DNA from 3 places in the Clostridium sardiniense genome. Region 3 is predicted to be linked to each of the others. Evidence: predicted binding sites of a transcription regulator. Region 3 holds the regulator's gene; each other region holds the start of a gene.
The links. Region 3 encodes Rex, which represses fermentation and respiration genes when NADH is low (regulators of the CRP and FNR family bind a similar motif). Its sites were predicted from a motif close to ATTGTTAANNNNTTAACAAT; they were not measured.

Region 1: the regulator Rex is predicted to act here: its motif matches at 8,273-8,292, upstream of K5V21_RS07810 (DUF3796 domain-containing protein).
Region 2: the regulator Rex is predicted to act here: its motif matches at 6,466-6,485, upstream of K5V21_RS09710 (acetyl-CoA C-acetyltransferase).

The regions. Positions count from the first base shown of each region.
Region 1 is NZ_JAIKTU010000005.1:219,025-230,008, forward strand. Features, by position in the region: gene K5V21_RS07765 (hypothetical protein) at 189-329, opposite strand; gene gloA2 (SMU1112c/YaeR family gloxylase I-like metalloprotein) at 722-1,105, opposite strand; gene K5V21_RS07775 (serine hydrolase domain-containing protein) at 1,245-2,261, opposite strand; gene K5V21_RS07780 (ABC transporter permease) at 2,474-4,552, opposite strand; gene K5V21_RS07785 (ABC transporter ATP-binding protein) at 4,552-5,307, opposite strand; gene K5V21_RS07790 (sensor histidine kinase) at 5,555-6,568, opposite strand; gene K5V21_RS07795 (response regulator transcription factor) at 6,543-7,232, opposite strand; gene K5V21_RS07800 (hypothetical protein) at 7,489-7,671, opposite strand; gene K5V21_RS07805 (helix-turn-helix transcriptional regulator) at 7,688-7,897, opposite strand; gene K5V21_RS07810 (DUF3796 domain-containing protein) at 7,900-8,256, opposite strand; gene K5V21_RS07815 (pentapeptide repeat-containing protein) at 8,480-9,115, opposite strand; gene K5V21_RS07820 (hypothetical protein) at 9,213-10,325, opposite strand; gene K5V21_RS07825 (VanZ family protein) at 10,621-10,984, opposite strand, start outside.
Region 2 is NZ_JAIKTU010000007.1:56,648-67,631, reverse strand. Features, by position in the region: gene atpG (ATP synthase F1 subunit gamma) at 1-605, opposite strand, end outside; gene atpA (F0F1 ATP synthase subunit alpha) at 646-2,160, opposite strand; gene K5V21_RS09735 (F0F1 ATP synthase subunit delta) at 2,171-2,710, opposite strand; gene K5V21_RS09730 (F0F1 ATP synthase subunit B) at 2,713-3,192, opposite strand; gene atpE (ATP synthase F0 subunit C) at 3,263-3,508, opposite strand; gene K5V21_RS09720 (F0F1 ATP synthase subunit A) at 3,567-4,217, opposite strand; gene K5V21_RS09715 (hypothetical protein) at 4,222-4,584, opposite strand; gene K5V21_RS09710 (acetyl-CoA C-acetyltransferase) at 5,185-6,363, opposite strand; gene K5V21_RS09705 (deoxycytidylate deaminase) at 6,577-7,071, shown strand; gene upp (uracil phosphoribosyltransferase) at 7,170-7,799, opposite strand; gene rpiB (ribose 5-phosphate isomerase B) at 7,828-8,277, opposite strand; gene K5V21_RS09690 (low molecular weight protein arginine phosphatase) at 8,350-8,802, opposite strand; gene K5V21_RS09685 (L-threonylcarbamoyladenylate synthase) at 8,823-9,866, opposite strand; gene K5V21_RS09680 (hypothetical protein) at 9,883-10,470, opposite strand; gene prfA (peptide chain release factor 1) at 10,530-10,984, opposite strand, start outside.
Region 3 is NZ_JAIKTU010000003.1:75,935-86,918, reverse strand. Features, by position in the region: gene K5V21_RS03860 (heavy metal translocating P-type ATPase) at 1-1,827, shown strand, start outside; gene K5V21_RS03855 (phosphatase PAP2 family protein) at 1,920-2,762, opposite strand; gene K5V21_RS03850 (redox-sensing transcriptional repressor Rex) at 3,160-3,804, shown strand; gene K5V21_RS03845 (short-chain-enoyl-CoA hydratase) at 4,075-4,857, shown strand; gene K5V21_RS03840 (acyl-CoA dehydrogenase) at 4,922-6,061, shown strand; gene K5V21_RS03835 (electron transfer flavoprotein subunit beta/FixA family protein) at 6,078-6,860, shown strand; gene K5V21_RS03830 (electron transfer flavoprotein subunit alpha/FixB family protein) at 6,881-7,879, shown strand; gene K5V21_RS03825 (3-hydroxybutyryl-CoA dehydrogenase) at 7,913-8,761, shown strand; gene K5V21_RS03820 (phospholipase C) at 8,908-10,104, shown strand; gene K5V21_RS03815 (C-GCAxxG-C-C family (seleno)protein) at 10,386-10,796, shown strand; gene K5V21_RS03810 (DNA-3-methyladenine glycosylase family protein) at 10,818-10,984, shown strand, end outside.

The sequences.
Region 1 (10,984 bases), on a different contig from region 3:
TCCAAATATACTTTTAATTTATTTAAATAACTTCAAACTCGCTATAACTTGGTCACTTTTATGCATCTTTATAATCCAGCCGCTTCTTCAAACCTCAAAAAAATAAATCTATACAAAAAAAGCTTCTGCATAATCAAATACAGAAGTTTTTATTTTATCTAGATTTTAATATTTTAGTAATTTAGGCATTAAAAAAACCATCCGTTACTGTAAATAAAGCCATATAAAATTAAAATCATAATTGATATTAAAATTATAAGCTTTAAAACCCTTAATGTCTTAAGTCTTCTTCCAATCTCAATATTAGAACTATCAATATTCTTAACCATACTACTCATCCTACTTTAAATAATTCTAAATTTCTTTATATTAAAAGTAATATAAAGATTCCTCCAATAAGTTTTAAACTTATATCTTTTTATTAAATTTTAAAAACCATACTAATCTTCTAAATTCTAATAATTATATAGTAAATATATAATTAGAACTCTACCTCTTAACCTACTTTCCGTAATAAATATACTTCCAAAGTTAATTACAATCTATAAATTTTCTTAAAACTTATAATATTAATTTTAATATTCGATTAACAAATAATAAATTTTCAATCTAAACTCTTTTTAAGAATACAAAAATTTATTTAAACAAGTAAAGATAAGAATACATTCTTATCTTTACTATTAATTACCCTATTTTATTGTATATTATCTTATTAATTATTTCAAACTTCATATAATTCTAATGGAAGCCCATCTGGATCTTCAAAGAAGGTAAATCTACATCCTGTAAATTCATCTATTCTTATAGGTTCAACTAAAATATTATTTATTTTTAATTCTTCTACAACTTGCTCTATATCATCAACTTCAAATGCTAGATGTCTAAGTCCACATGCCTCTGGATAGCTCGGCCTTTTTGGAGGACTTGGAAATGAAAATAATTCTATTTGGCTATCTCCTATTTTAAGATCAAGCTTATAAGAATCCCTCTCCTCTCTATAAACTTCTCTTATAACTTCAATACCTAATATATTAACATAAAAATTCTTAGACCTTTCATAATCTGATGCTATTATTGCTGTATGATGTATTTTATTAAGTTTCATATTATACCCCCTTAATAATCAGTTAGATTCCTAATTTTTATTATACTTTTCTTACTAATTAATTCATCTAAAAATAAGAATACTATATAAAACATCAAATGTACCATTTTGCTTTCATGAATATTTATTTAATATCATTTTAATTGATTCCAAATAATTGGCTTTGTATATCACTCATAATTTTCCAAACATCATCACCAAAATTACTTACAATTGTAATAAGAATATTCTCATCTAATTTATAAGTGCTAATAAAGCTAACACCTGGATCGCATCCTGTAAAATATGGTAAACTATTATTTTTAGAATTCTTATTTAACCAAATACCATACCCGTAATTATCATCATGCTCACAAGAACTTTGTACACTTAACATTTTTTCTGTCATGTCAGGTGATAATAATTTATTAGATAATAATGCATTCCAAAAACACTCAATATCTCCAATAGTAGTAAATGCTCCACCAGCACCTGTCCCTTTTACTTCAACACTAAAAATATTAGTATAATACTCTTTTGTATCTTCATCAAAAATGTAATTATTTGCACATTTTGCTGGCAGCCTATCTAATTCATAATATCCTGTACTCTTCATACCTATAACATCAAATATATTTCCCTTAAGATATTGATCAAAAGGCTTTTTAGTAATAGCTTCAATTATTAAACCTAGTACAACAAACCCTGTATTATTATATTGAAATCTTTCACCTTTAGTATACATCATAGGCTTTGTAATAAATAATGGCAATAAATCTTCTGATGTTCGAATTTTATAATTAGGATAATCTATCCACAATTCTTCATAGTTATCCATTACGCTTTCATCAAAATAATCTGGAATTCCAGACTTATGAGTAAGTAATTGCTTAATTGTTATATCTGGATCAATATCATGTAAATTAAAATTAAGTAACTTACCAATAGTATCATTTAAATTTAGTTTTCCTCTTTCAACAAGCTGTAAAATTGCTACTGCAATAAACACTTTTCCAGCAGATGCAGTTGCAAATTTTGTATCTATTGTGTTTGCTAATTTGTTAGCTAAATCAGAATATCCATAAGCTGATTCAAAAATAGTAGTACAATTTTTCTTTATAGATATACACCCATTAAAATCATCTTCAATAATTATATTAGTATAAATATCTCTCATATTACCTCCCCCTTAATAATCCTTAGATTTCTATCTTTTATTATACCTTTTATTTCCATCTAGTTCATCTAAAAATAAAAAGACTAGATAAATTATCGATTGGTTCTGTTGATAAAATATCTAATCTTTTTCATAACTATCTAAAATATTCTCAAGATTTATATAATTAATAATGTATTGATCTCTGACCTACAGTATATTAAATTAAAACCTTAAGAAATAGTTTCTCTAATACATTTTTTTCTACTTATTAAATAAGCAATGAATTGAATAATCGCTCCAATTATAAGTATAAACATTGATTTTTTCATGATAGTCTCTGTCATTCCTGAATTATAAGTCATAAGATGCAAGTAATACATTCCCATTCCTCCACCTACAATAACAGGAACAAAGAATATTATTGAAAGTTCTTTACTAATTATAGATTTAACTTCTTTTTGTAATATACCAATTCTAGTTAATGATGTTATTCTCTCTTCTTCTTCATTTATATCTGATAAAACCTTATAGTATAAAACTACACCATTTGCTATTACAAATAATAATCCTATAAATATCATAGTAAAGAATATTATTCCACTATTATCAAGTTGTAAACTTACAAGCTCCTCTTTATAAATAGGTCTATATGATTCTTTAATTCCTCTTTCATCATATGAATATTTTCCAAACAAACTACCATCAGCCCAAAATGAATTATCAAGGTTATTTATGTTCATTAGATAGCCAAGTAATCCTTCAAAGGCTTTATCTCCATTTTTAATATTAATTAAGTGTAATTTTTTATATGACTTTTCATTAGAATTATTTTTTAACAGTTCATAATCTTTATCATCTAAAACAAGTGCATTTCCTGCAGCATAATCTTCACCATGTCTAAAGTTTGCAAATTGCACATTACTTTTCCCACTTATATTATCTCCATCCAAATATAAACTTTTAGATTCTCCTGCAATTTTCTCATACTCATCTTTGCTTAATTTATACCCATTCTCTGCTGATACATCTTGTATTTTCTGTAATTGATCTTTATCCATAATAGTTAAAATAGATGATGGAAAATCTACTACCTTTTCATCTAATGAACTTATATAAGTAGCTTCACTTGGTTTTACATCAATCTCCGTTCCCATATGCTTATTATAATTTGTCTCACTTACTATAGACTCCTTATCACTATAATATGTTATCATACCATCATCTTCTTTAAATCTCGGTACTTCTACATACTCTAATACATCATACTTTTCCATTTTTCCATCATTATCTTTTATTACTTCTTTAACCTTATCCTTATCAGCTTTATTATATTGAGCTGTTTCAACAAACATAATATCATAAGGATTTCCTATATCAGTAAACTCTCTAACTGATGTGTATAGAGAGTAGCTATATCCAACAAAGAATATTGCACCAGCAATTAAAAGTGATACCATATACAATATGTTTTTATATGCTGTAAATCTATGAGATAAGTTTGATAAAACTAATAAATTATTATTATATAATTTAGGGAATCTACTTAATATATTTTTTACTACAGCTATTCCTGAACCTATAATCATATATGGGCATATTAAAGTTAGCCCTACGAAAATTGCAATCATATAGGATTTGCCATCTAATATTTCTCCAAGCATAACCTTAGGTAAGCAGTAGCATGATATAATTAATGCCACCAAAGATATTAATCCTATAAATATGTTAGATTTTCCTGCTTCCTTTTTCTTTGAAGACTTTATAACATCTATTATTGATACTCTTTTTATATAGAATATATTAAATATAAAATTTCCTATAAATATTAATGCAAAAATTCCTATACTAAGTAAGAAACTCTTATAATTAATTGAGTATGGAATTTCAGCACTATTTAATACCTTATTTAACCCCATATAAAATAATCTTGAGAATATAGTTCCACCTAAAATTCCAGTTGCTAATGATGCTAACATTATTCCTAAGTTCTCTACAAAAATAAGCTTAGTTAAATCCTTCGTTGTCATACCTAATGTTAGATACATTCCAAACTCTTTCCCTCTATTTTTTAAGAAAGCTACATTAGTATAAGTAATAAAAACTATAGAAAATAGTATAATTCCAAACAATGCCATATTAACTGTCTCATATAGTGATGTCTTTCCTATACTATCTACGATTGTTTCATTAAATAATAAACTTCCATACATAAATAGCATTGCTATAATCATTGAATTAACAAAATAAAATGATATATACTTATTAAAGTTATAAATAAAATTCTTACGTACTATAGAAGAAAACTTCATTAGTTTTGTCCTCCTATAACACTTTGAACTTCAAGTATTTTATCAAAGAACTTCTTTCTATCACCATTTGATGTAATTTCCATTTTGATTTCTCCATCTTTAATAAATATAATTTTCTTACAAAAAGATGCTGCAAAAGGATCATGAGTTACCATTAAGACTGTACTATTTATATCATTATTCATCTTACTTATTGTATTCATTATATTATTAGCTGACTTTGAATCTAAATTTCCAGTTGGTTCATCTGCAAATATTATAGAAGGATCGCTTATTAAAGCTCTTGCAGCTGCTACCCTTTGTTTTTGTCCACCTGAAATATGATATGGATATTTGTTTTTTAATCCGTCTATATCAAAAAACTTCATAAGCTCATTAACACGCATTTTAATATCTCTTGTATTCTTTTTATCTAAAATAAGTGGTAAGCCTATATTCTCTTCTAATGTCAAACTATCTAATAAGTTAAAATCCTGAAATATATATCCCATATTTGATCTTCTAAATAAAGCTAATTTATCCTTTTTCATATTACTTATATTCTCATTATTTATAACAACTTTTCCTGATGTACTCTTATCTATTCCCGAAAGAATATTAAGCAATGTTGTTTTACCACTCCCACTTGGACCCATTATCCCAACAAATTCACCCTTATTTACTAATAGGTTCAATCCATTTAAAGCTTTAACCTCTTTTGCTCCTTTATATGAACTATAAACTTTAGTTAAATCACATACTTTTAAAATCTCCATACTTTTCTCCCTTTCTCTATACCAAAAATTATATTTATTTTCTATCTATAATCTTAGTATAAAGGGGAACCCATAACTCTCAAATGGATTCCCCTTACATAACCTTACATTTTTGAAAGGTTTATAATTATTAATAACATTTTTATACTTCAATTAATATTAAGTCTAATTCAAATGTCAGTTTCTAATTAAATTTTATAAATTATAAATATTAATTAGAAATTTTATAAACCTATTTCTAATAAACTTAGATAACACTTTCATCTCTAAATATAATCTTAACTGTTGTCCCTACTCCGAATTCCGATTCTATCTCAACACTGTGTCCAAGTTTTTCTCCTATTATCTTCACCATATAAAGACCTATACCTGTTGCATTTCTATCTTCTCTTCCATTACTTCCTGTAAAGAATGGATCAAATACTCTCTGTAAATCCTCTTCTCTTATTCCTACTCCGCTATCTTTTACTGATAGTTTTATTTTATCTTTTTCTTCTATAGCAAATATATCTATTTTATTTCCTTTTTCATTTTTTGAATACTTTATAGCATTAGATATTATTTGTTCTAACATATATGCACACCATTTCTTATCAGTATAAACAAATATATTTTTATCTATAAAAACCTTAGGAAATACACCCTTATATATAAAATCTCTCTTTTTTAAATTAACCATATTATTTATTAACTCACTAAGATTACACTTATCAGTTATATAATCTCTTGAAAAATCATCTAATCTTATTACATTTAAACACTCTTCTAGATTCTTTTTAAGCATATTATTTTCTTCTTTTATATCCTTAGTATATTTATTACTTCCTATATCCAAATTACTTTTTTCACATGCTAAATCTATTACAGTTATTGAAGTTTTCATATTATGAATCCATTTAGAAAATACTATATCTCTATTTCTAACTTCTTGTTTCAATGTATATATCTCATTAAGATAATGCTTATGTACATCACTAATTACACTTAATATTTCTTCTTCTCTATAATTAATATCTGCATTATTATAATCAGGACTTACCTTGCTATCCTCTAGTTTCTCTATAAATTTTTTATATGATATAACTTCAATAATAAAATATACAATTATCACAGTTATGCTAAGTATTAGTGGATATAATGTTTCACTATCTTTAAAGAATAAATAGTAAAATAATAATATTATAAAAGTGTTTATTGTAAATATTAATAAATCTCTACTCTTTATCTTAAATACTCTAATTATCAATTCCATTAAAGACATACCCAACCCCTCTTTTTGTTACAATACAATTATTTATTCCTAAATCACTTAATCTCTTCTTAACCCTAGTCATATTAACAGTTAAAGTATTATCATCAACAAATGTAGTATCATCCCATAAAGCTTCTAGTATCTCTTCTCTAGTTATAACTTTATTTTTATTCTGTAATAGTATATTTAATATTCTATATTCATTCTTTGTAAGCTCTATTATCTCTCCCTTATACTTTAATTTCATACTTTCATGAATTAAATTTAAACCATTTTCATCTATAGCATTTGCATCACTAGAATCATCTTTATATTCACTTACTCTTCTTAATAAAGCATTAATTTTGGCAAGCAATATACCTATAACAAATGGTTTTGTAACATAATCATCTGCACCAAGTTCCATACCTCTTATCTGCTCTCCCTCTTCACTTCTAGCTGAAAGTATTATTACTGGAGTTTTATACTTTTTCCTTATCAGTTTTAAAAAATAAAATCCATCGAACTTAGGTAAATTAATATCTAATATTATTAAGCTTGGACTTATCTCCTCAACAGTTTCCATGACCCTTTCAAAATCATCTATTACTGTTACACTGTAATCATAGGCTTCTAAATATTCACTAATGTATTGTTTTAATTTAATATCATCTTCAATTAATAAAATCCCCATCTCAAACCCCTATATAGCCTAATATAATCAAGCTTATTTTCACTATATTTTACCATAGTGTTTTACATAAATAAATAATATTTATACCACAATTAAATTATTTCAAAATTTAAAAAAGACTAGATAAAATATCAGCTGGTTCCGTTTTGAGGTGCAAATATATTAAATCACACCTTAAATCACGGTAATAAATTAACATTTAAAAATAGAGTATTAATTTCTTTAATCAATACTCTATTCTTTCCCTATATATTTTTTAATTTTTCTTTTTATCTTTTACTAAAAAATTCATTGACAGCAAGTATACACCTATTAATGCTGCAAATATTATATTTCTCACCAATATAGTTATAATATTGTTTTGAACAAGATAGAAGGATACAGGTAAAAAGATAATCATTGTTATTGCAAATATTATTATAATAAATTTTTTACTCATAAACATTCACCCCTTTTTAATTAATATCTTCAAATTGGAATATTTCTTCTATTGGTGCTTTTACTGCTCTTGATATTTGAATTGCTAGTTTTAATGATGGATTATATCTTGCAGCCTCTAAATGAGATATTGTTTCCCTTCTAACATTTACTTTTTCAGCAAGTTCTTCTTGAGTAAGATTTGATAAAAGCCTAAATTTTTTTAAGTTACATATAAAACCTCCCATATCTACATACCTTTTGTTTCATAGTAATATGTTAAAAATGATTTTCCAATCGCTAAGAATTCAAAGTATAACGATAGTATAATTTTAAAAATTTCGGCAGTAACTCCATTATTAAATGCTAAAATACAAACTATCATCAGAATAGATGAAATATCAAATAATGTACTCTTTGCTTTCATTATATTGTATTGAAGCCTTTCATCATCTAATTCGTAATTTATCTTACCTTCCCAAAAGAAACTAAAGAATGCGAAGAATATAAAGAACATGTAGAAGCTAGAGTTTAATATTCCTGCGAAACCACCAAATCCAGAAAATCCTAAAATTCCATACCACGATTTAACTTTAGACTTTTTCAAAAGAATTCCTCCTTAATGTGTTATATTTATAACATTATGTTATAAATATAACACCATTAACCATATATTTCAATATATTACATAAAATATAATTATCAAAAAACAAAAAAAATCACATGCGAATGCACATGTGATTTTAATTATGATTTTTACTTAATCGGGTCATCTTATACCTTAAATCTGAACCTATTAATAAAATATCTAATCTTTTTATAACTACTAATTACTTATTTAAATATCTAATTATGTAACTTAAAGTATGGAAATCTCTATCTAATTCTGTTTGTATCTTATTTAATCCTTCAATTAAAGTTTTTTCATCAAAGTTTTCTAATAAAATCATTAGATTAAGTAAATTTATGTCTCCATCTTTTGTATCTAAAATTCTTGCCTTCTTAACGAATTCATTTTCCATTGCACCTAAAACTGCATTTCTTAATTCTTCGCTAACTTCTATCTTTGGCATTTCTTCAAATATTCTAATCTCTTTATTGCTTCTATCTAAATTCTTAGCAGCCTTTAAGTCAGTTCCTAAGAATATAGTATTTTTAAATGTTGCATCCTTAAAGTTAGCACCATCTAATTTTACTGAATCAAAAATAGTATTTTCAAATACTGCTTCTTTAAACTTACTTCCCTTTAAGTTTGCACCAACAAATTCTGCTCCCTTAAAAGTACCATTTAAGAAACTACATGATTTAAAATGTGCTCCTCTAAAGCTTACATAATCAAAATTTGATCCTGCAAAATTACAATTATAACAATTGGCTCTTTTCATATCTGCATACATAAAATTCTTATCTTTTTTCTCTGTATTATTATAATGGAAATTTCCATTACCATTTTGGTTTCTAGCCATATATTTACCTCCATCAGAAATACAATAGTTTATATTTCAACCTAAATCATATATATAATTCATCTAAAAGTCAATTTAAAGTAATATTTTAATGTTTTTATAAAATATTGCATTTACTTTTCAATATATTTATTACTTTTTGTTTTCCTTCACTCTTAAAAAGTCTATTTGGTATATACGCAATCAATAAATTATTCTTTAATAATATTAATCCATTTGATTCCTCTATGGATTTAATTGCCTCATACTTAATAGTACAAATATTATCTTCTTGATAAAATTGAATACCATTTTCTTTAAAAGTAATACTTCTATTTTTGTTTTTGTTATTAAAATATTTAATATCTTGTTCTAATGTTATCCTTTTTATTCGACCTGTTGACCACCTTGTTCTTGCAATAAGTATTACTATAACAAAGAATATTATAGATATATAAGCAGCTTTAAAGCTACTTAGACAAGCAATTAGAATTATAGTTAAAACAGCAACTAATATTGAAGAATATAAAAACACCGCTTTAGTTGCTTTTATACCAATCTTGCCTTCTTTTGTAGTAAAAATATATTTATTTAAGTTTCTAATATCATCTTCTGATCTTATATAAGTAATATCAGCATTATCTATAGTTAACTTTTCACTTTTGCAACTCTTTATATTTTCTTTTATTATTTTATAACACTTCTCTAATTCATCTTCATTATTAAATGCTTCTAAAGGAATATCAATAACATCATTTTTTAAATATTTAATATGAATAAAATCTTCAAAAATATTTACTGTATCTATCGAACAATAAGCTATCTCTTCACTTTTTAACTCATCATAGAATCTCATACTCTTTTTATCAATTTCTATTACAGCTTTTATTAATTTATTGATATTAGATAATTTATTTTCAATTAAAGAATTTCCCTTTTTCATTAATATCTTCTTTTGAATTTTAGGTATAATCTTAAATAATAGTTCATAATAGAGAAAAATTAAAACTATATAGAATAACATTTTTGAAAATACTTTTATTGCTAGATCTGTCCCAGCTGTCAATATGGTTATCAAAAGCAGAAAAGCGAATAGTGGTATAACAATAGCTAAAAGTATCTTATAGAATTTACTTCTCTTCATAGTATTTAGTGATTCAAGTTTTCCATTTAAGGATTTTTCTAATATCTCCTTATATCTTTCTTTACTTATTTCATAAGTTAACTTCAATTTTAATTTCCCCCTTAATTTTGTAAAACGCAATTTGAATTTATCCACTATCCCCATTAAATAATCAACAAACCACCACTACCATTAGTTAAAATTTAAAATTTATTCTACCACATTTTTCATATTGAAACTGTATGTTTCATGTTTAAACTACATATTTTTAATATAAATTTATTTATAATGTAAAAACTTAATATATATAATTATAGATATTAGATTTAATGTATAATACCTTCATGTTTATAGACTAAAGAAAGTAATTCTTATCCTCTAATAATTTAATCACTATCATAAGCTAATCTAATACTGATTTACATTCTAAATATTTACTCTTTGATTTAATCATTCTTACAATACAACTATAAATGTATATTCCCATAGTAAAACCTAAAGTATTTGTTATTATATCATTTATATCAAGGATTCCTCTATTTAAAGTAAATTGAGTAATTTCTACAATTATTATATAGACTAAAAAAACTGATACTAGATTTTTATTGCTGATTCTTGTTTTAAATTTAATATAAATTGATACTGGTACATATATAAATATATTAGAAATTAAAAGAAGCAATGCATGTCCAAAATAATCATTAAATTCATTTATTATTTCAAAAGGATTTAGATTTACACCTGAATAATTCCCTTTAAAAAAAGTT
Region 2 (10,984 bases), on a different contig from region 3:
AATCCAATATCTTCTTTTATTTCGTCAAATTCTATAGGTAACATTTTATCAACTTTAACTTCTTGAGAAACTGGTGAATTAAAGTGTGTATAAACAACATAAATTTCACCAACCTCATTTGAATTATATAATCTTAATGCATGCTTATAAATCATTGAAACTTCTTTCATATCACTAGCTTCTTTTATATCAACGTACTCTGCTACAGTTTCAAAGCCATATCTTTTCATGTAAGATACACCTTTTTTACCTAAACACATAACTAGACTATCTGATTTTTCCATTCCAACATGATTTTTAAGAGATAATGCTATATTAACATTATATCCTCCACATAATCCTGAATCTGATGTTACAACTATATATAACTTTCTCTTTGAATGACCGCCTTTAAAATATATACCTTCTTTTTCAACATCCATTGATGAATAAGCTTCTTGGGCTATATCTCTAGTCGCTTCAAAGTAACTGTTATTTTTATTTAATTCCATTCTGACTCTTCTTAACTTAGAAGTGGCAACAAGTCCCATGGCTTTTGTTATTTTTTTAGTATTTTCTACTGACTTAATTCTACGCTTAATTTCAATAAGTCCAGCTCCTGCCATACCTCCACCTCCTAAAAGATGGCATAGCTTAATGTATAAGCTATGCGTTATTTAAGAATATTTTTTTGAATTCAGTAATTCCTTTTTCAAGGGATGCTTTTAATTCATCAGTTAAAACTTTCTTTTCTATTATTTCTTTTCCTACTTCTCTGTATTGAGTATCCATGTATTCTAAGAAATCTTTTTCGAACTTTCTTATATCTTCAACCTTTATATCTGATAAATAATCATTTACTGCTGCATAAAGAATCATGATTTGATTTTGAACTGCCATTGGAGAATATTGATTTTGTTTTAAAACTTCAACCATTCTCTTACCTTTTTCAAGTCTTCTTGAAGTGTCCGCGTCTAAATCTGATCCAAATTGAGCAAATGATGCTAATTCTCTATATTGGGCAAGCTCTAATCTTAAAGTACCTGAAACTTGTTTCATGGCTTTAATCTGAGCGTTACCCCCAACTCTTGATACTGAAATACCTGCATTAACAGCTGGTCTTTGTCCTGAATAGAAAAGATCTGATTCTAGGAATATTTGACCATCTGTTATTGATATAACATTAGTTGGGATATATGCTGTAACGTCTCCTGCTAGTGTTTCTATTATTGGAAGTGCAGTTAATGAACCTCCGCCATTCTTTTCTGAAAGTTTAGCTGCTCTTTCAAGTAATCTTGAATGGATATAGAATACATCCCCTGGATACGCTTCTCTGCCTGGTGGTCTTTTAAGTAGTAATGACATTGTTCTATAAGCAACAGCGTGCTTTGATAAGTCATCATATATAACCAATACATCTTTTCCTTGATGCATGAAATGTTCACCAATTGAACATCCAACATAAGGTGCTAAATATTGTAATGGTGCTGATTCTGAAGCTGTTGCAGCAACAACAGTTGTATAATCCATTGCACCAAATTCTGTTAATGTATTCACTATATGTGCTACTGTTGATTGTTTTTGACCTATTGCTACATATATACAGATTACATCTTTATCCTTTTGGTTAATGATTGTATCTATAGTTATAGCAGTTTTACCTATTTGTCTATCTCCTATGATAAGTTCTCTTTGTCCCTTACCAATTGGAATCATTGAGTCAATTGCCTTTATTCCTGTTTGTAATGGTTCATTAACTGAGCTTCTATCTAGGATACTAGGAGCATGAACTTCTATTGGTCTATATGCCTCTGGTTTTATTGGACCTTTTGCATCAATAGGATTTCCTAAGCCGTCTACAACTCTACCTATTAATTCTGCTCCAACTCCAACCTCAACAATTTTACCAGTTCTTTTAACGACATCTCCTTCTTTGATTCCTTCTTCAGAACCAAGTAAAACACATCCTACATTATCTTGCTCAAGGTTTAATGCCATACCATAAACATCATTTGGGAATTCTAATAATTCACCTTCCATACAATCATCTAAACCATATACTCTCGCAATACCGTCACCAATTTGAATAATTGTACCTGAATCTATTGTTTTAATTTGTTTATCGTACTTTTCAATTTCATTTTTGATTATAGAAGTAATCTCTTCTGGTTTGATATTCATGGTTTCACCTCTATTCCATCTTAAGCATTAAGGCTCTCATGTCTTCAAGTCTTGATTTTATTGATCCATCAATAACATCATTTCCAACTCTTACATAAAGTCCACCTATTATACTCTTATCAATTTCATGTTCTATAATTACTGTCTTGTTATATTTCTTCTCTAGCTTTTCTTTTAGCCTTGAAGTCTCATCTTCTGTAAGTTCTATAACACTTTTAACCTTTGCAATTACCTTATTTTCTTTTTCTAAATGGATTTGTTCCATTTGATTAAGCTTTTCTTTTAAATATAAGATTCTGCCTTTTTCAATAAGTATTAGTAAAAATGATAATAATTCCTCATCAATTTTACCCTTAAATAAATCAATGAAAATTTTCTTCTTCTGTCTTGTACTTATTTGAGGGTATTTAATGACTTCGTAAAATTCTTTATTGTTATCAATAATATTGCAAATCTCTCTTAAGTCTTCAAGATACTCCTCGACTTTATTTTTTTCTTCTGCTACTTTATATAAAGCTAAAGCATATCTACGATCTAAATATTCGTACATAATTACATACCTACCTTGCTTATATAATCGTCTATAAGTTCTCTATGTTTCTTTTCATCAATTGAGTCTCCAAGTGCTTTTTCTGCAAGGAATACAGCAAGCTCTACTGCTTGTGTTTTAATCTCCGCTTGAGCCTTTGTACGCTCTCTATTAATTTCAACTTTAGACTTATCAATAATAGTTCCTGCTTCTCTTCTAGCATCCTCTACTATTTCTTTATAAACATTGTCTGCTTTAGTCTTATATTGACTAACAATTTCTTTTCCTTCTTCTTTAGCTGAACTGATTTCTCTTTCATTTTGAAGCTTTAATATTCTTGCTTTTTCTAAGTCTTCATCAGCTTTACTTATTGTATTTTCAATAAGATCTTTTCTTTGTTTTAAGATTTTATTTACTTTATCAAAAGCAAAATGTTTAACTAACCAAAATAATATAAGTAGATTTACTAGTGTTACTATCATTTCTGGTATGTTAATATTCATATTAATTTCCAAATTTAAAGCCTCCCTTCCAGGCTTATTAAAACCCTACTTTTTTTATAGTATTCAAATTTTAGTGGATACCAACAAATAATAAGATGAATGAAATTAGTAATCCGTATATTGCTGTTGTTTCTGCTAAGGCACAACCAATGAAGTATGTTGACATAAGCTTACCACTTGCTTCAGGTTGTCTTGCTATACTCTTTAATAGACTTGCTGTTGCATTACCAATACCAACACCTGCACCTACTGCTGCAATAACTGCAAGACCTGCACCTATTGCACGCATTCCTATTATAAATTCTGCTCCAGTCATAAATAATTCCTCCTTAATACTTTAAAAGTTTCTCTGACTAAAAATTGATTTTTTTGGGCTACTCCTCTGCTGTCATCTTTATATAAATCATTGTCAATATAGTAAAGATGAATGTTTGAAGAAATCCGTCAAATAAATCGAAGTATGCCATAAATGGCACTGGGATAGCTAATTGAGCAAACCAAGTTAAGTTACCTAATGCTTGTAATAGCAATTCAACAATTACTACTCCAACTGTAATGTTACCGAAAAGTCTAAAACTTAATGTAACTGGTAGCATTACTCTCTCTAGTATATTGATAGGTAATAAAGCTGGGCTTGGGTGAATATATCCTTTAAGATATCCAAAACCGCCATTCTTTATAATTGCATTTATTTGAACCATTAAGAATGTTGTTAATGATAGTACTAATGCAACACTATAATCTGCTGTTGGTGGTCTTAAACCTATAAGGTCAGTTATATTCATAAAAAATAAGAAAAGAACTAACGCACCGATATAAGCTGCAAATCCTGTGTATTTATCTCCCATAGTGTTCTTAGTCCAATTGCTAATTCCTTCAACAAAAAGCTCAATTATTGATTGACTTTTTCCTTTAGGTACTACTGAAAGATTTCTTGTCATTAGTATCAAAACAATGGCTACTATAATAATTATTCCCCATTGTTGTAACACAGTAGAGCCAATTTCTTTAAATAACGCTTCCACTCAATCACTTCCTTTCTTCATATTTAATTGCCATGAATAGAGAAATGAAGTTGGACATGTATCCAATAAGATAAAATACTATATTGAATTGGTTTTGCAATAATAACAATCCTACTATTGATACCATTATTATTCTTATTACAAAACTAACCATAAGCATAATACCTTTTAAACTCATGTCACTATTAATAGTCTTCTCAGTAACTGCACCACTTATTAAGAAATTTAAAATACTAATAATTGATCCCATTAAAAATGGGAAACAGTAATTTGCATTTATTAAATATGTAATTATAAGTCCCGCAGTAAGAATGATCCCACTACTTTTAAAAGTTTGTCTAAGTATTCCACTTAAATTTCCAACCATAATTTACCCCCTCGGCAATTATATTCTTAATTATAGTTTATATATTTTTTTGTCCAAAACTTGATTTTTAATTAAAATTTGTTATTTTTTGATTTTTAAGCAAAATTATCTTCTAATACTTCATGTTTACTGCTACTATATCCGTTTTATTTTATTTTTCACATTTTACAAATTGAATTTTTGTTATCTATTCAATTTTCTGAATATTTTGAAATTATATCTCTTTTTCATAGTCATAATAAATTGGTATTTCCAATAGAAATTTTAAAATATTTGATGTTATTTCCTATTTTTGATATATATAACCTATATAAGTATAATAATCACTCTATTAAAATAGTATTAGGTTTGAATAAAAAATTTTCCTCTTATTCAATGCATTATTATATTGTTAATACTGTTTTCACTTTATTCATATTTATTGTGTGTAAAATTAATATTTTTATAGCTTTTTTATTTTTTATTATTATTTTTCGATTTTTTTTAAATGTTTTCATAAAATTGTAGTATAATTTTTATATTTATTCAAAAATAAAAAAATATACCTTAGAACAAAATTCTAAGGTATATTTGTATAATTATACTTATATTTTTTTATAATTATCTTTCAACAACTAATGCTGTTCCCATTCCTCCACCTATGCAAAGTGTAGCTAAACCAGTTTTAGCATCTCTCTTTTCCATTTCATGAAGTAATGTAACTAATATTCTAGCTCCTGAAGCTCCAACTGGGTGTCCTAAAGCTATAGCTCCACCATTTACATTAACTTTGCTCATATCAAATCCTAAATCTTTAGCTACTGCTAAACTTTGAGCTGCGAATGCTTCGTTTGCTTCTACAAGGTCTATGTCTTTAACTTCTAATCCAGTTCCTTCTAAAGCTTTCTTTGTAGCATGGAATGGTCCGTATCCCATGATAGCTGGATCTAATCCTCTTGATCCATATGAAAGAATCTTAGCCATTGGCTTAAGTCCTAATGCTTCTGCTTTTTCAGCGCTCATTACTACAAATGCAGCTGCTCCATCATTTATACCTGAAGCATTACCTGCTGTAACTGTTCCTTCTTTTTGGAATGCTGGTCTTAATTTTGATAATCCTTCTATAGTTGCTCCAAATCTTGGGAACTCATCTGTATCAAATACTTTTGGTTCTCCTTTTCTTTGTGGTATTACAACTGGAACTATTTCGTCTTTGAATCTTCCTTCTTTTATAGCTCTTTCTGCTTTATTTTGAGAAGCTACAGCAAATTCATCTTGCTCTTCTCTTGTTAAATTCCATTCTTTAGCTATATTTTCAGCGGTAACTCCCATGTGGTAGTTATTAAATGCATCCCATAAAGCATCATTTATCATTGAGTCAACCATTTTTCCGTTACCCATTCTTTGACCCCATCTTGCAGTGTCTAAAAGATATGGTGCTCTTGACATATTTTCCATACCACCAGCTACAACTATATCTGTATCACCAGCTTTTATCATTTGAGCTGCTAAACTAACTGCTCTTAATCCTGATCCACATACTTTATTAATAGTCATTGCTGAAACTTCGTTTGGAAGACCTGCTTTTATTGTAGCTTGTCTAGCAACGTTTTGTCCAAGACCTGCTTGAATAACATTTCCCATTAAAACTTCTTCTACCATTTCTGGTTTTATTCCAGCTCTCTTTACTGCTTCCTTTATTACTAATGCACCTAAATCTGCTGCAGGAACATCCTTTAATGATCCTCCAAATGAACCTAGTGCTGTTCTTACCGCACTTACAATTACTACATCTCTCATTAATAAAACCTCCCAAATTTATAATTAACAAATTTCTTAATCTTTGTTAAACTCTTAACATACTTTTATTATAACCATTACTTTAATAATAATCAATAGTTTTTTGTTAAATTTTAAACAAATACTTTTTCAGACGATTTTTTCCCTTTTTCTTGCCTTTATATTATAATATTAATAAATTACATAATTTTTTTATATGAAGGAGTTTCTATTATGAAAAGAACTGATTTTATATCTTGGGACGAGTATTTTATGGGACTTGCACTTTTATCAGCTAAAAGAAGTAAAGATCCGAGTACACAAGTTGGTGCATGTATTGTAAGCCCTACTAATAGAGTATTATCTGTTGGTTATAATGGATTTGCATTTGGCTGCTCAGATGATAGCTATTCATGGGAAAGAGATGGTGATTTCTTAGAAACTAAATATCCTTATGTTGTGCATGCAGAACTTAATGCTATTTTAAATAATAGAGGTGTTTCACTTGAAAATGCAAAACTTTATGTTGCGCTATTTCCTTGTAATGAATGTGCTAAAGCTATTATTCAAAGTGGCATAAAGGAAGTAATCTATTTAAGTAATAAATATGCTGACACAGATGTAGTTAAGGCATCCAAGAGAATGTTTGAATCTGCTGGTGTGAGATTAACAGAACTTGTGCCATCTGTTAAGAAAATTGAACTTTCATTTGATGTAGATGATATCTAAAATTCTTATATTTCAAATTATAATATCTATAAAATCCCCTATTTCTTATAAAATAGGGGGATTTTATTATTTATTTTACTAATTATAAATCAAAGAAACTATTTAGTTCCGAATAATCTATCTCCAGCATCACCAAGGCCTGGTACTATATATCCTTGCTCGTTTAATTTTTCATCTATTTCAGCAACGAATATATCAACATCTGGATGTGCTTCCTTTACTGCCTTTATTCCTTCTGGTGATGAAATTAAACACATTAACTTTAAGCACTTTGCGCCTCTATTTTTAAGCATAGTTAATGCATCTACTGCTGATCCACCAGTTGCAAGCATTGGATCTACAACGATTATTTCTCTTTCTGCTATATCTTGAGGTAACTTACAGAAATATTCAACTGGTTGTAGTGTTTCTTCATCTCTATATAATCCAATATGTCCAACCTTAGCTGCTGGTATAAGTTTTAAAACACCATCTACCATTCCAAGTCCCGCTCTTAATATTGGTACAATAGCTAGCTTCTTTCCAGCTAACATCTTACATTTCGTTTTGCATACAGGTGTTTCTATCTCAACATTTTCAGTTGGAAGATTTCTTGTAACTTCATATGCCATTAACATTGAAACTTCTGAAACTAACTCTCTAAAATCCTTTGAGCCTGTTTCCTTACTTCTTATAAATGCTAACTTGTGTAGTATTAATGGATGATTGATTTCTGTAACTTTACTCATTTTTAAATTCCTCCAATATATTAATTAATTATTTATTATATTTTTCTTCTATAAGAGATATTTTATCTATTCTCTTTTGGTGTCTTTCACCTTCAAATTCTGAAGCTAAGAATGTCTTAACTATATCTATTGCAAGACCTGGTCCTACAACTCTTTCACCTAGAGCAAGAATATTTGCATTATTATGTTGTCTAGTTGCATGTGCACTAAAAGTATCTGAACATAATGCTGCTCTAATTCCTGGTACTTTATTTGCAGCTATACTTATTCCTATACCTGTTCCACAAACTAATATTCCAAAATCAAATTCTTTTGCTGCAACAGCTTCTGCAACCTTTTGTGCATATTCTGGATAATCACATGATTCGGTACTATAAGTACCAAAATCTTTTATTTCATACCCATTATCTTTTAAAAATGATGCAATTTCATTTTTTAAATTATATCCACCATGATCTGATCCTAATGCTATTTTCATAACGCCACCTCCAATTATTTTCATAAGTATTTTAATTTATAAAAAAAGAAAGTGTAGTATGTAATAAAAATATTACACACTTCCATCTTTCTTTAATTTAGCTATTATACGAGGAATTATATCCTCTAATTCTTTATATATTTTATGATAAACAGAAATTGTGCTGCCGTAAGGGTCAGTTATCTCCCCTGTAACGCCAGCATATTCACATATTGAAAATACTTTCTCTTTATAATCTGGATAATTATTTTTTATAAAGTCTCTACCGTAATTAGTCATTGTTAAAACAATATCAGCCCTTTGAAGCATATTCCTATTTAATTGAATAGCTTCTTTATCCTGAATATCTATATCTAATTCTTCTTTTATTAATTCTACCGAATTTTCAGTCACGAAGCTTCCTGGAACAATAGTAATGCCAGCTGATTTAGCTCTTAAACTTTTATCACTATTCAGTTTATTAAATATTTCTTCTGCAATTGGGCTTCTACATGTATTTGCTGTACATACGAAGAGTACTTTCATAAAAAAACCTCCAAACACTATTACACATTTATAACATCATGGCCTGCTGCCTTACTTAATCTATTCATTATAGCAACGCCTAAGCCCTCTTCATTAAAAGCCTCTGCAAGTATTATATCTACATCTAGATCATTAAAAGATCTTAAGGCTTCGAAAAGATTTGATGCAATTTCTTCTAAATTGTTTTCTTCTCCAAGAATAACCTTTTCTCCCTTAGGATATCTATGACTATTCTCTTTAGTTATGAGTATTCCTACTCTCTTTCCATCATCTATATAATTTTGTACCATTTCATTAATTTTTTCAATAGTTTTTTCTTTATTTCCTTTTATAATTTTAAGCTTTGCATTTGGCGCATAGTGTCTATACTTCATGCCTGGTGCTTTTGGTTTAAATTCTTCTGAATTATTAAGTAATCCTTTATCAATTGCTATGTTTTTATCTATTTCTCTTAGCATTTCTAAAGTTAGTCCACCTGGTCTTAAAACTACTGGAGGATATACAGTGCAATCCACTATAGTAGATTCTAACCCAACTTTACTCTTTTGTCCACCAATTATATAATCTACTCTTCCTGTAAGATCTTCAATGCATCGTTCAATGTCTGTTGGACTTGGTCTTCCACTTATATTAGCAGATGGTGCTGCAATAGGAACTCCTGATTCCTTAATAAGTTCTAATGCCACTTCATTTGATGGCATTCTAATACCTATAGTATCTAGATTTGCACTTGTCTTCATTGGTATTATATCCTTTTTCTCTAATATTAATGTCATCGGTCCTGGCCAAAATTTATCCATTAATTTAGTTGCAACCTCAGGAATATTTTTTGCATATTCACTTATATCTTTTGAAGCAACATGTATAATTAAAGGATTATCTTGTGGTCTTCCCTTTGCTATAAATATTTTTTCTACACTTTCTTCTTTTAAAGCATTTGCTCCTAATCCATATACAGTTTCAGTTGGAAATGCAACTACTCCTCCATCTTTTATAACTTGTGCTGCTTCTTTTATGTACTTTATATCATTAGCTCCATCTAAAGTAGCAATCTTTGTTTTCAAAGTTAATTCCTTCTTTCTAACTTAAAGTTTGCCCACGCGCAATTTTTATATTTTCAATACAAGCTTCAGTATAGTCTGCCTTAACACAATATTTAAATACCTCATCTAGAAAAGGATATTTCTTTAGTCCACCTTTCTTCACTATTTGAAAATAGTAAATTTCATCTGGATCTAATCTTTTTATTTTATCATATAGTTCAGCTACTTCTGGATATCTTTTTAAAAATCCTTTTGATATTAGCTTCATTCTTCTATTTCTAACTTTTGCATTACTAACTAATATTATCTTCATATAATCTTCCATACCATCAGTATGAACTATGGCTATAGTATCGCATAATATTGTGTTAGTTTGGCTAAATAATCCGCTCGTAAACTTTAGTCTATTATTTTTATATTTAAATTCAAGCTTTGTATAATCCCTTTTTTTTAAAACAGCAAGTATTATTAAAAGCTCTAAAATCAGCACATAAAATATAAAAAATTTTGTTTTGATATCTGTTAGCCATAATGTAGTTGGCAATAACAAAGCTAATATACCCATGTATATATAAAATCTTTTTATGGCTTTTTTTTCTTTTTTTAATGCTTTATAAATATCCATACTTTGCCCCTTTATATATTCTAAAAGCCTTACATTATCAATGCAAGGCTTTTTTAAAATTACTGCTCTGTATTTCCCATTTGTTTCATTTTTTCAGCTTGGTCAGCAGTTATAAGTGCATTTATAACTTCATCTATATCTCCATTTAAGAACATTTCCAATTTATAAAGAGTTAATCCTATTCTATGATCTGTAACTCTCCCCTGTGGGTAATTATAAGTTCTTATTCTTTCACTTCTATCCCCTGTACCAACCTGTGATTTTCTATCCTCTGCAATACCTGCTGCTCTTTCTGCTTCTGCTTGTTCATATAGTCTTGCTCTTAAAACTTTCATAGCCTTTTCTTTATTTTTAAGCTGTGATTTTTCATCTTGACATGATATTACTATACCTGAAGGTATGTGTGTAAGTCTTACTGCTGAGTCAGTTGTATTAACACATTGTCCTCCATTACCGGATGCTCTAAATACATCAAACTTAATATCTTTATCATTAATTTCAACTTCTACATCAT
Region 3 (10,984 bases):
ATAAAGGAAAACATTAGACTTATTGTTGGTATTATACTATTTATAGTAGGAATGATACTAAATGAGAATGCAATAATATTAATAATTTCATACTTCTTTGTTGGAGGAGAAGTGCTTCTAAGTGCTTTAAGAAATATCCTTAAGGGAAAAGTATTTGATGAGAACTTCCTTATGAGTATAGCAACTATTGGAGCTATAGCAATTGGTCAATATCCAGAAGGGGTAGCAGTTATGTTATTCTATGAAATAGGGGAATTATTCCAAGGCTATGCAGTTAATAGATCAAGAAATTCAATATCAGAACTTATGGATATAAAGGCTGAATATGCAAATCTAGAAAAAGATAATAAAATGATTAAGGTTTCACCAGAGGAAGTTAAAATAGATGATATAATCATAATAAAGCCAGGTGAAAGAGTACCACTAGACGGAATAATAATATCAGGTAATACTTCAATAGATTCATCAGCATTAACTGGAGAATCAATGCCAGTAAGTAAGACAAGTGGAGATGAAATACTTGCAGGATGCATAAATAGTACTAGTACTATAAAAGTTAAAGTGACAAGCGAGTTTGAAAATTCAACAGTTGCTAGAATTTTAGAGTTGGTACAAAATGCAAGTAGCAAAAAAGCTTCAACAGAAAAGTTTATAACTAAATTTGCAAGATACTATACACCAATTGTAGTAATATGTGCATTAGCATTAGCTATATTACCTCCTTTAGTAACAGGAGATGGTAATTTTAGCGAATGGATATATAGAGCATTAATTTTCTTAGTTGTTTCTTGTCCATGTGCATTAGTAGTATCAGTACCTTTAGGATTATTTGCTGGAATTGGAGGAGCATCTAAGAAAGGTATATTAGTTAAAGGTGGAAACTATTTAGAATCTTTAAAAGATATTGAGACAGTAGTATTTGATAAAACAGGAACACTAACTAAGGGTGTATTTAAGGTCAATAAGATAAATAATATAGATATTTCAAAAAGTGAACTTTTAAAATATGCAGCTATTTGTGAAAGTTATTCTAATCATCCAATCGCAAAATCAATAGTTGAAGAATATAAAGTGTCAACTAATAAAGATTTAAGTGATATAGTGATTGATAGTAATGAAGAAATATCAGGAAAAGGTGTTGTAGCTAAAGCGTTAGGACATGTAATACTTGCAGGAAATGAAAAATTAATGAAAGCTAACGATATAGAAGTTACCAAGGAAGAGAATATTGGAACTATAGTATATATAGCTGTTGATAATGAATATAAAGGAAATATAATAATATCTGATCAAATCAAAAATGATACAAAAGATGCAATTAGGGAATTAAAAGAGATTGGCGTTAAAAATATAGTAATGCTAACTGGAGATAGTAAAAAGGTTGCAGAATCAGTTGGTAAAGAAATTGGAATAGACAACATTTATTCAGAGCTTTTACCAAATAATAAGGTCGAAAAGGTAGAAGAACTTTTAAACCAAGAAAGAAATGGTAAGCTTGCTTTTGTTGGAGATGGTATAAATGATGCGCCAGTACTTGCAAGAGCAGATGTTGGTGTTGCAATGGGTGGAATAGGATCAGATGCAGCGATAGAAGCAGCAGATGTTGTATTAATGAAAGATGAGCCATCAGCATTAGTAGATGCTATTAAGATAGGCAGAAAAACTAATAAGATACTATGGCAAAATATAATATTCTCATTAGGAATAAAAGTATTAGTATTAATACTAGCGACTATAGGAGATGCAAATATGTGGGAAGCAGTATTTGCAGATGTAGGAGTTACTTTAATTGCTGTTTTAAATTCAATGAGAGCACTTAAAAACTAAAATATAATATCTTAATAGGATTAGTTGTTAAGATAAAAAAGATCCCAATTACTTGGGATCCTTTTTTATTCCTAATAGTATAAAAGATTATATTAAATAGACGTTGTATTACATAATTTAAACTTAACAAATATATATGGAGAGATGGAGACAACCCACATTGTTATTGAGAAGTATTTTAATATTGTAAAATAATTAGATGGTAGTAGCTTTGAGAATATAAGATAAATTATTAGTGCGCCACTTATTCCAATTAAACACTTTATCAAATGATTAATAAAGCTTCCTTTAGGATCAAAATTAATATATTTTCTTTCTATTATTAATGAAGCAATAAATCCTATAAATGCTCCAAGGGCTTTACTTAAATCGTTGCTTGGAACAAATATTCCTATAACTATAAAAAGTATTAAAGAATAAATCATTAATTTTGCTGATTTATCAAAGGATGAATTAAATATTTTATTTGATATAAAAACAGATAGTATTCCTATAAATGTCCCAGCTATTACATCTTTTGGCCAATGAACACCTAAATATAGTCTAGATAAAGGAACCATAATAAGCATAAAGATGCCAAGTATCCATACATATACATTTCTATATTGATTCATTATAAAAGCAAAGGTAGTTGCATTTGCCTGAGAGTGACCTGAAGGAAATGAACTTCCAGTTGCAGTAGAAATTTCGTTACTTAGTATACCATCTTGTCCTATTGGACGAGGGGAGTTAAAGAACCCTTTAAGAATATTATTAAGGGAAAATGAAAATATTATAGCATATAAAAACTTATAGCCTAAACGCTTATTAACACACCAAAACAATAAAACAGAAAAAGTTATTCCGATTACTGGACCACCAACATGAGTTATAGTACTAAAGAAGAAATCAAGAAAAGGATTTGCAAATCCTTGTATATATTGTATTATTTCCATAAGTTAAATCCTCGCTATTATAAATATTAAAATAAATATCATTATATCCTATGAAAGCCTTATAATACAAGTAATTCCATTGACAAAGTATATAAAGCTAAGTATAATTTACTACGGTAAATCTTTCAGGCAGAACAGATGGGTAGCATACAGGATAATGAATCCTGTTATAAAGTCATATATAGACTTTATATCTGAAGCAAAGTTTATATATAAGTCTATACTTATATATAAACTTTATTTTTTATAACGAAAAATAGATTATTTTTATTGTTTTTATGATAATATAATAATGTTAGTTAAAAAATTTTACTCTAAATTTAGAGTTTTTAAACAAAAGTTGTTAATAATATATATGAACATTGTTAAAAAAAAGATTAATTAAGGAGAATACAGTATGGAAAAAAAGAAAAATATTTCTATGGCTGTTATCAAGAGATTGCCTAAATATCATAGATATTTAAATGAGTTATTAAATAATGACGTTGATAGAATATCTTCAAAGGAACTTGGAGAAAAGATAGGCTTCACTGCTTCACAAATACGTCAGGACTTAAATTGTTTTGGTGATTTTGGGCAGCAAGGATACGGCTATAATGTAAGAGAACTTACAAATCAAATAAGCACTATACTTGGATTAGATAAAGAGTATAATGCAATAATTATAGGTGCTGGTAATATAGGTCAGGCGATTGCTAATTACACTAGATTTGGGAAGATGAGCTTCAATTTAAAGGCTATATTTGATGCAAATCCTAAGCTTCTAGGAATGAGAATAAGAGATGTTGAAATACAGGATATAGATAATTTAGAAAGTTTCTTAAGCAATAATAGTGTAGATGTAGGTGTTATATGTGTACCTAGAATAAATGCACAAAAAGTTTGTGATACTTTAGTCCGTGGTGGTGTGAAAGGAATATGGAATTTTGCGCCAGTTGATCTTGCGGTACCAGATGAGGTAACTGTAGAAAATGTACATCTTAGTGAGAGTTTATTAACATTAATATACCTACTGCATGATAAAAATGACAAAATAAAATAGTAAATAAAAGGATTTTGTTAAAAATTTTTCATCAATTCACAGAATTATATTGCAAAAAATTTAACAAAGTATTATAATTGTAATTGAAGTTGAAAGGCTTCAATTATTTTTTAACATCATTTGTTATAATATTAACAAACATCAAATTTTTTGATGATTTTGTTAAGTTTTTACAGATGAAATCGATGGTATAGGGTATCGTTTGTATCATGAAGTTTAATTTAATTATGAAAATATAAATAACGTAATTATAAAGGGAGGGCTTTATTAATGGAATTAAAAAATGTGCTTCTTGAAAAAGAAGGAAATTTAGCTATCGTAACAATTAATAGACCAAAGGCATTAAATGCTCTAAACTCAGAAACTTTAAAGGATCTTGACACTGTAGTTACTGATCTAGAAAAAGACAATAACATAACATGCGTTATCCTAACTGGAGCAGGAGAAAAATCTTTTGTTGCAGGAGCAGATATTTCAGAAATGAAAGATTTAAACGAAGAGCAAGGAAGAGAATTTGGAGTTTTAGGAAATAAAGTATTTAGAAGATTAGAAAAATTAGACAAGCCAGTTATAGCTGCAATCTCAGGATTTGCACTAGGTGGTGGATGTGAACTTTCAATGGCATGTGATATAAGAATAGCTTCAGAAAAAGCTAAGTTTGCTCAACCAGAAGCAGGTCTTGGAATAACTCCTGGATTTGGTGGAACTCAAAGACTAGCAAGAATAGTTGGAGAAGGAAAAGCAAAAGAACTTATTTATACATGTGACATGATCAAAGCTGATGAAGCTTTAAGAATAGGATTAGTAAATAAGGTAGTTCCTCTAGAAAACTTAATGGAAGAGGCAAGAGCTATGGCAACTAAGATTATGGCTAATGCACCAATTGCTGTTAAGTTATGTAAAGATGCAATAGGAAGAGGAATGCAAGTTGATATAGATGAAGCAATCATGATAGAAGCAGAAGATTTTGGTAAGTGCTTCAGCACAGAAGACCAAGTTGAAGGAATGACTGCTTTCATGGAAAGAAGAGAAAAGAACTTCCAAAATAAATAAATTTTAATAATAATTATAAATCACTAAAAAGAATCAAGGTGTATTGATTAGGAGGGTAATTTAAATGAATTTCCAATTAACTAGAGAACAAGAATTAGTAAGACAAATGGTTAGAGAATTCGCTATAAACGAAGTAAAACCGATTGCAGCTGAAATCGACGAAACAGAAAGATTCCCAATGGAAAACGTTGAAAAGATGGCTAAGATAGGTATGATGGGAATACCTTTTGCTAAAGAATTAGGCGGAGCTGGTGGAGATGTACTTTCATACATACTAGCAGTTGAAGAATTATCAAAAGTATGTGGAACAACTGGAGTTATACTTTCAGCTCATACTTCACTTTGTGCTTCATTAATAAATGAATTTGGTAAGCCAGCACAAAAAGAAAAATATTTAGTGCCACTTGCAAAGGGAGAAAAAATCGGAGCATTTGGTTTAACTGAACCAGGAGCAGGAACAGATGCAGCAGGACAACAAACTACTGCAGTTTTAGATGGAGATAACTACATCTTAAATGGTTCAAAGATATTCATAACAAATGGTGGAGTTGCTGAAACTTTCATAATATTTGCTATGACAGATAAGAGCAAGGGTACAAAGGGAATATCAGCATTTATAGTTGAAAAAGACTTCCCAGGATTCTCAATTGGTAAGCTTGAAGATAAGATGGGAATTAGAGCATCATCAACTACTGAGTTAATAATGGAAAACTGTATTGTTCCAAAGGAAAACTTAATTGGACAAGAAGGTAAAGGATTCGGAATAGCTATGAAAACTCTAGATGGTGGTAGAATTGGTATAGCTGCTCAAGCATTAGGTATTGCAGGTGGAGCTTTAGAAGAAGCTGTTAACTACATGAAAGAAAGAAAGCAATTCGGTAGACCACTTTCAGCATTCCAAGGATTACAATGGATGATAGCTGAAATGGATACAAAAGTTGAAGCTGCAAGACATTTAGTATATAAAGCAGCATGCTTAAAGCAAGCTGGACTTCCATATTCAGTTGATGCTGCAAGAGCAAAATTATTTGCTGCAGATGTTGCAATGGAAGTTACAACTAAGGCAGTACAAATCTTCGGTGGATATGGATACACTAAAGAATATCCAGTAGAAAGAATGATGAGAGATGCTAAGATAACAGAAATCTACGAAGGAACTTCAGAAGTTCAAAAGATGGTTATCGCAGGAAGCAAGTTAAGATAGGGGAGGCCTTTTAAGAATGAATATATTAGTTTGTTTAAAACAAGTTCCAGATACAACAGCGGTTAAAATAGATCCTAAGACAGGTACACTTATAAGAGATGGAGTACCATCAATCATAAACCCAGAAGATAAGCATGCTTTAGAAGCTGCACTTCAAATAAAAGATAAATCAGGAGCAAAGGTTACTGTAATTAGTATGGGACCTCCTCAAGCTCAAAGCGCTTTAAGAGAAGCACTATGTATGGGAGCTGATGAAGCAGTTCTTATAACAGATAGAGCATTTGCTGGAGCAGATACACTTGCTACTTCAAAAGCATTAGCTGGAGCAATTAAGAAATTAGAATATGATATTATATTCGCTGGAAGACAAGCTATCGATGGAGATACAGCTCAAGTTGGACCAGAAATAGCAGAGCATTTAAATATTCCTCAAGTAACTTATGTTCAAGGAGTTACAGTTGAAGGAGATAAAGAATTATTAGTAAACAGAGCATTAGAAGATGGATATGAATTAATAAAGGTTCAAACACCATGTCTTTTAACTGCAATTGAAGAATTAAATCATCCAAGATATATGAATGTTGGATTAATATTCGATACAGTTGATAAAGAAATAACTATATGGTCAGCAGATGATATAGATGTAGATAAGGCTGAACTAGGACTTAAGGGTTCACCTACAAAGGTTAAGAAGTCAATGACTAAAGAAGTTAAGGGTGCTGGAGAATTAGTAAAAGAAGGACCTAAAGACTCAGTTAAATATGTTATCGGAAAATTAAAAGAAAAACACTACATCTAAATTTTGGGAGGTAATTGAAAATGAATATAGCAGATTACAATGGCGTATGGGTATTTGCTGAACAAAGAGAAGGCGAATTACAAAAAGTATCATTAGAATTATTAGGCGAAGGTAGAAAAATTGCAGATAAACTAGGAGTTAAGCTTACAGCTTTATTACTAGGTAAAGATATAAAAGGATTAGCTAATACATTAGGAGAAAATGGTGCTGATGAAGTTATCGTTGCGGATCATGATGAATTAGAACATTATACAACTGATGGTTACACAAAGGTTATTTGTGATTTAGCTTCAGAAAGAAAGCCAGGAATATTATTCATAGGAGCTACTTTCATAGGAAGAGATTTAGGACCAAGAGTTGCAGCTAGATTATCAACAGGATTAACAGCTGACTGTACTCAATTAGATGTTGTAGTTGAAAACGGAGACCTTTTAGCTACAAGACCTGCATTTGGTGGTAACTTAATGGCAACAATTGCTTGTCCAGATCACAGACCTCAAATGGCTACAGTAAGACCTGGAGTTTTCTCAAAGGTTGAAGAAAAGAACACTAACTTTGAAATAGAAGAAGTAGAAGTTAACTTAACTAGTTCAGATATAAGAACTAAAGTTGTTGAAATAGTAAAAGAAGCTAAAGAAGTAGAAGATATAAGTGAAGCTAACTTCATAGTAGCTGGTGGTAGAGGACTTGGAAGTAAAGAAAACTTTGAAAAACTTTATGAATTAGCAGAAGTTGTAGAAGGATCAGTTGCAGCTTCAAGAGGTGCTATTGATAAAGGATGGATAGAAAGAGATTACCAAGTTGGTCAAACAGGAAAAACTGTAAGACCTAGCATATATATTGCATGTGGTATTTCAGGAGCAATTCAACATGCTGCTGGTATGCAAGATTCAGATATGATCATCGCTATCAATAAGGATGAAACAGCTCCAATCATGAAGATGGCTGACTATGCTATCGTTGGAGATATAAATAAGGTTTTACCAGAACTTATCGCTCAATTCAAAGAAGCAAAATAAGATTTTCAACTTGAATTTTAGGAGGGTATTAATATGAAAAAGATATTTGTTTTAGGTGCAGGAACTATGGGAGCTGGAATTGTTCAAGCTTTCGCACAAAAAGGTCACGAAGTAATAGTTAGAGATATTAAAGACGAATTTGTTGAAAGAGGAATCGCAGGAATTAACAAAGGTCTTACAAGATTAGTTACTAAAGGAAAAATGACAGAAGAAGTTAAAGAAGAAATCTTAGGAAGAATTTCAGGAACAACTGACATGGCTTTAGCTGCAGATTGCGACTTAGTTGTAGAAGCTGCAATAGAAAACATGAAGATCAAAAAAGAAATCTTTGCTGAGTTAGATGAAATCTGTAAACCAGAAACAATCTTAGCTTCAAACACTTCATCATTATCAATAACAGAAGTTGCATCAGCTACAAAGAGACCAGATAAAGTTATCGGAATGCACTTCTTTAACCCAGCTCCAGTAATGAAGCTAGTTGAAATTATTAGAGGAATAGCTACAAGCCAAGAAACATTTGATGCTGTTAAAGAGTTATCAATAGCAATCGGAAAAGAGCCTGTAGAAGTTGCAGAAGCTCCAGGATTTGTAGTAAATAGAATATTAATCCCAATGATAAATGAAGCATCATTTATTCTTCAAGAAGGAATAGCTTCACCAGAAGACATAGATACAGCTATGAAATATGGTGCAAATCACCCAATGGGACCTTTAGCTTTAGGAGACTTAATAGGATTAGATGTTTGCTTAGCAATCATGGACGTTTTATATACTGAAACAGGAGATACTAAGTATAGAGCATCAAATATCTTAAGAAAGTATGTAAGAGCTGGATGGCTTGGAAGAAAGACTGGAAAAGGATTCTTTGATTATAGCAAATAAGAGAAATTACCAAACTACACTACACTAATATAAGAAAAGTGACTTTTTTATGAATTGTAAAAAAGTCACTTTTTTTCTATATATTTATAGATTATAATTATGGTGGTAAATATTTTACACAAAAGATAAAAATAGGGGGACTACAAATGAATAAAAAGATTTTAAAGATTTTATCTTGTACTTTACTTACGGGACTTATATGTATTGGATATACGACTAAGGCCTATGCTTGGGATGGAAAAGAGGATGGAACAGGGACTCACTCTGTAATCGTTACTCAAGCTATTGAAATGCTTAAACACGATTTATCAAAGGATGAACCAGAAGCTATAAGGAATGATTTAAGTATTTTAGAGAAAAACTTACATAAGTTTCAATTAGGATCAACATTCCCAGATTACGACCCAAATGCTTATAGCTTATATCAAGATCATTTCTGGGATCCTGATACTGACCATAATTTTACTCAGGATAATAAATGGTATCTTTCATATGCTGTACCAGATAATGCAGAATCACAAACTAGAAAGTTTGCAACACTTGCAAAGAATGAATGGGATAAGGGTAATTATGAAAAAGCAGCTTGGTATCTTGGACAAGGTATGCACTATTTTGGTGACTTAAATACCCCATATCATGCAGCCAATGTAACAGCAGTTGATAGTCCAGGACATGTTAAATTTGAAACATATGCAGAAGAAAGAAAAGATACATACAGATTAGATACAACAGGATATAATACAGATGATGCATTCTATAAAGATACATTAAAAAATGATAATTTTAATGAATGGTCAAAAGGATATTGTAAGTACTGGGCAAAGAAAGCTAAAAATCTATACTACAGTCATGCGACTATGAGTAATAGCTGGGATGATTGGGAATATGCAGCTTCTCATGGTGTTGGAAACGCACAAAAGGGTGTTGCTGGATATTTATACAGATTTTTAAATGATGTATCAAATAAGGATGCAGTAGATAAAGATTATGATCTTAACGAGATAGTAGTTATGATAAAGACAGCTGATGTACAAGATGCCGGAACTGATAATTATATTTATTTTGGAATTGAAACTAAAGATGGAGTAAAAGAAGAATGGGCTTTAGATAACCCGGGGAATGATTTTACAAGAAATCAGGAGGGGACATACACATTAAAATTAAAGAATAAGAATACTAAGTATAGTGATATAAAGAATATGTGGATAAGAGATGAGAAACTTACTGTTGCTACAGATGGATGGAAACCAAGTTATGTGAAAGTTATAGCTGGTGATAAGGTTAGACTTGAAAAAAATATTAATGAATGGATTTCAGGTGGCACAACATATACTTTAAAATAAAAATATTTTAAATGATAGGAAGAGATAACAGGATGTGTTATCTCTTTTTATATATTCTAATAAAATGCTTAAAGCATTAAGATATTTATTTCAATCTAAGGTAAGTATGAGTATGTATGGATTAAAAAAAGAAAATGGAAAAATTCTATTTTTAATAGTTAGAAATTGAAAAATAGAAATAGAATATTAACAACTAGGAAAAGATAAAAGGGAGGATAAATCTTAAAAATGTGTTATAATTAACAAAAGTAATTAATTGATAATAATTAGTAGGTGAAAGAATGTTAATTGATAGTGCAATAAAGTTTTGGGATAAGAAATATGATTTAAATTGTGCAGAATGTATTTTGTATGCTGCAAATGATGAATATGATTTAAATCTTTCAAAGGATGCTTTAAAAATAATGGCATCATTTGGTGGTGGAATGAGTATAGAAGGAATATGTGGTGCAGCAACAGGTTCATTAGCTGTAATAGGAGTAATGTTCACAAATGAAAGAGGTCATGAAAGCCCAATAGTTAGAGCGTTGTCATCAGAATTTCTTAGAAGGTTTGATGAAGAATTAGAAACTTTAAACTGTAGTGAGCTTAAGGGAAAGTTTAATGATACTGATAGAAGGTGTACTACTATGATTAAAACTGCAGCTTCAGTATTAGGCGAAATAATAGACAGAGAAATAAATAATAAATAGTTAGAAAAGGTGAGGAGATATATGGATTATAAAAAGGCTATATATGAAGATAATAAAGTTATATTAGAAGGTGTCAGGAACTTCAATATAAAACAAATATTAGAGTGTGGGCAATGCTTTAGATGGGAAAAGAAAGCAGAGCTTGATTACATAGTAATTGCATATGGAAGAGTAATCGAAGTAGTGCA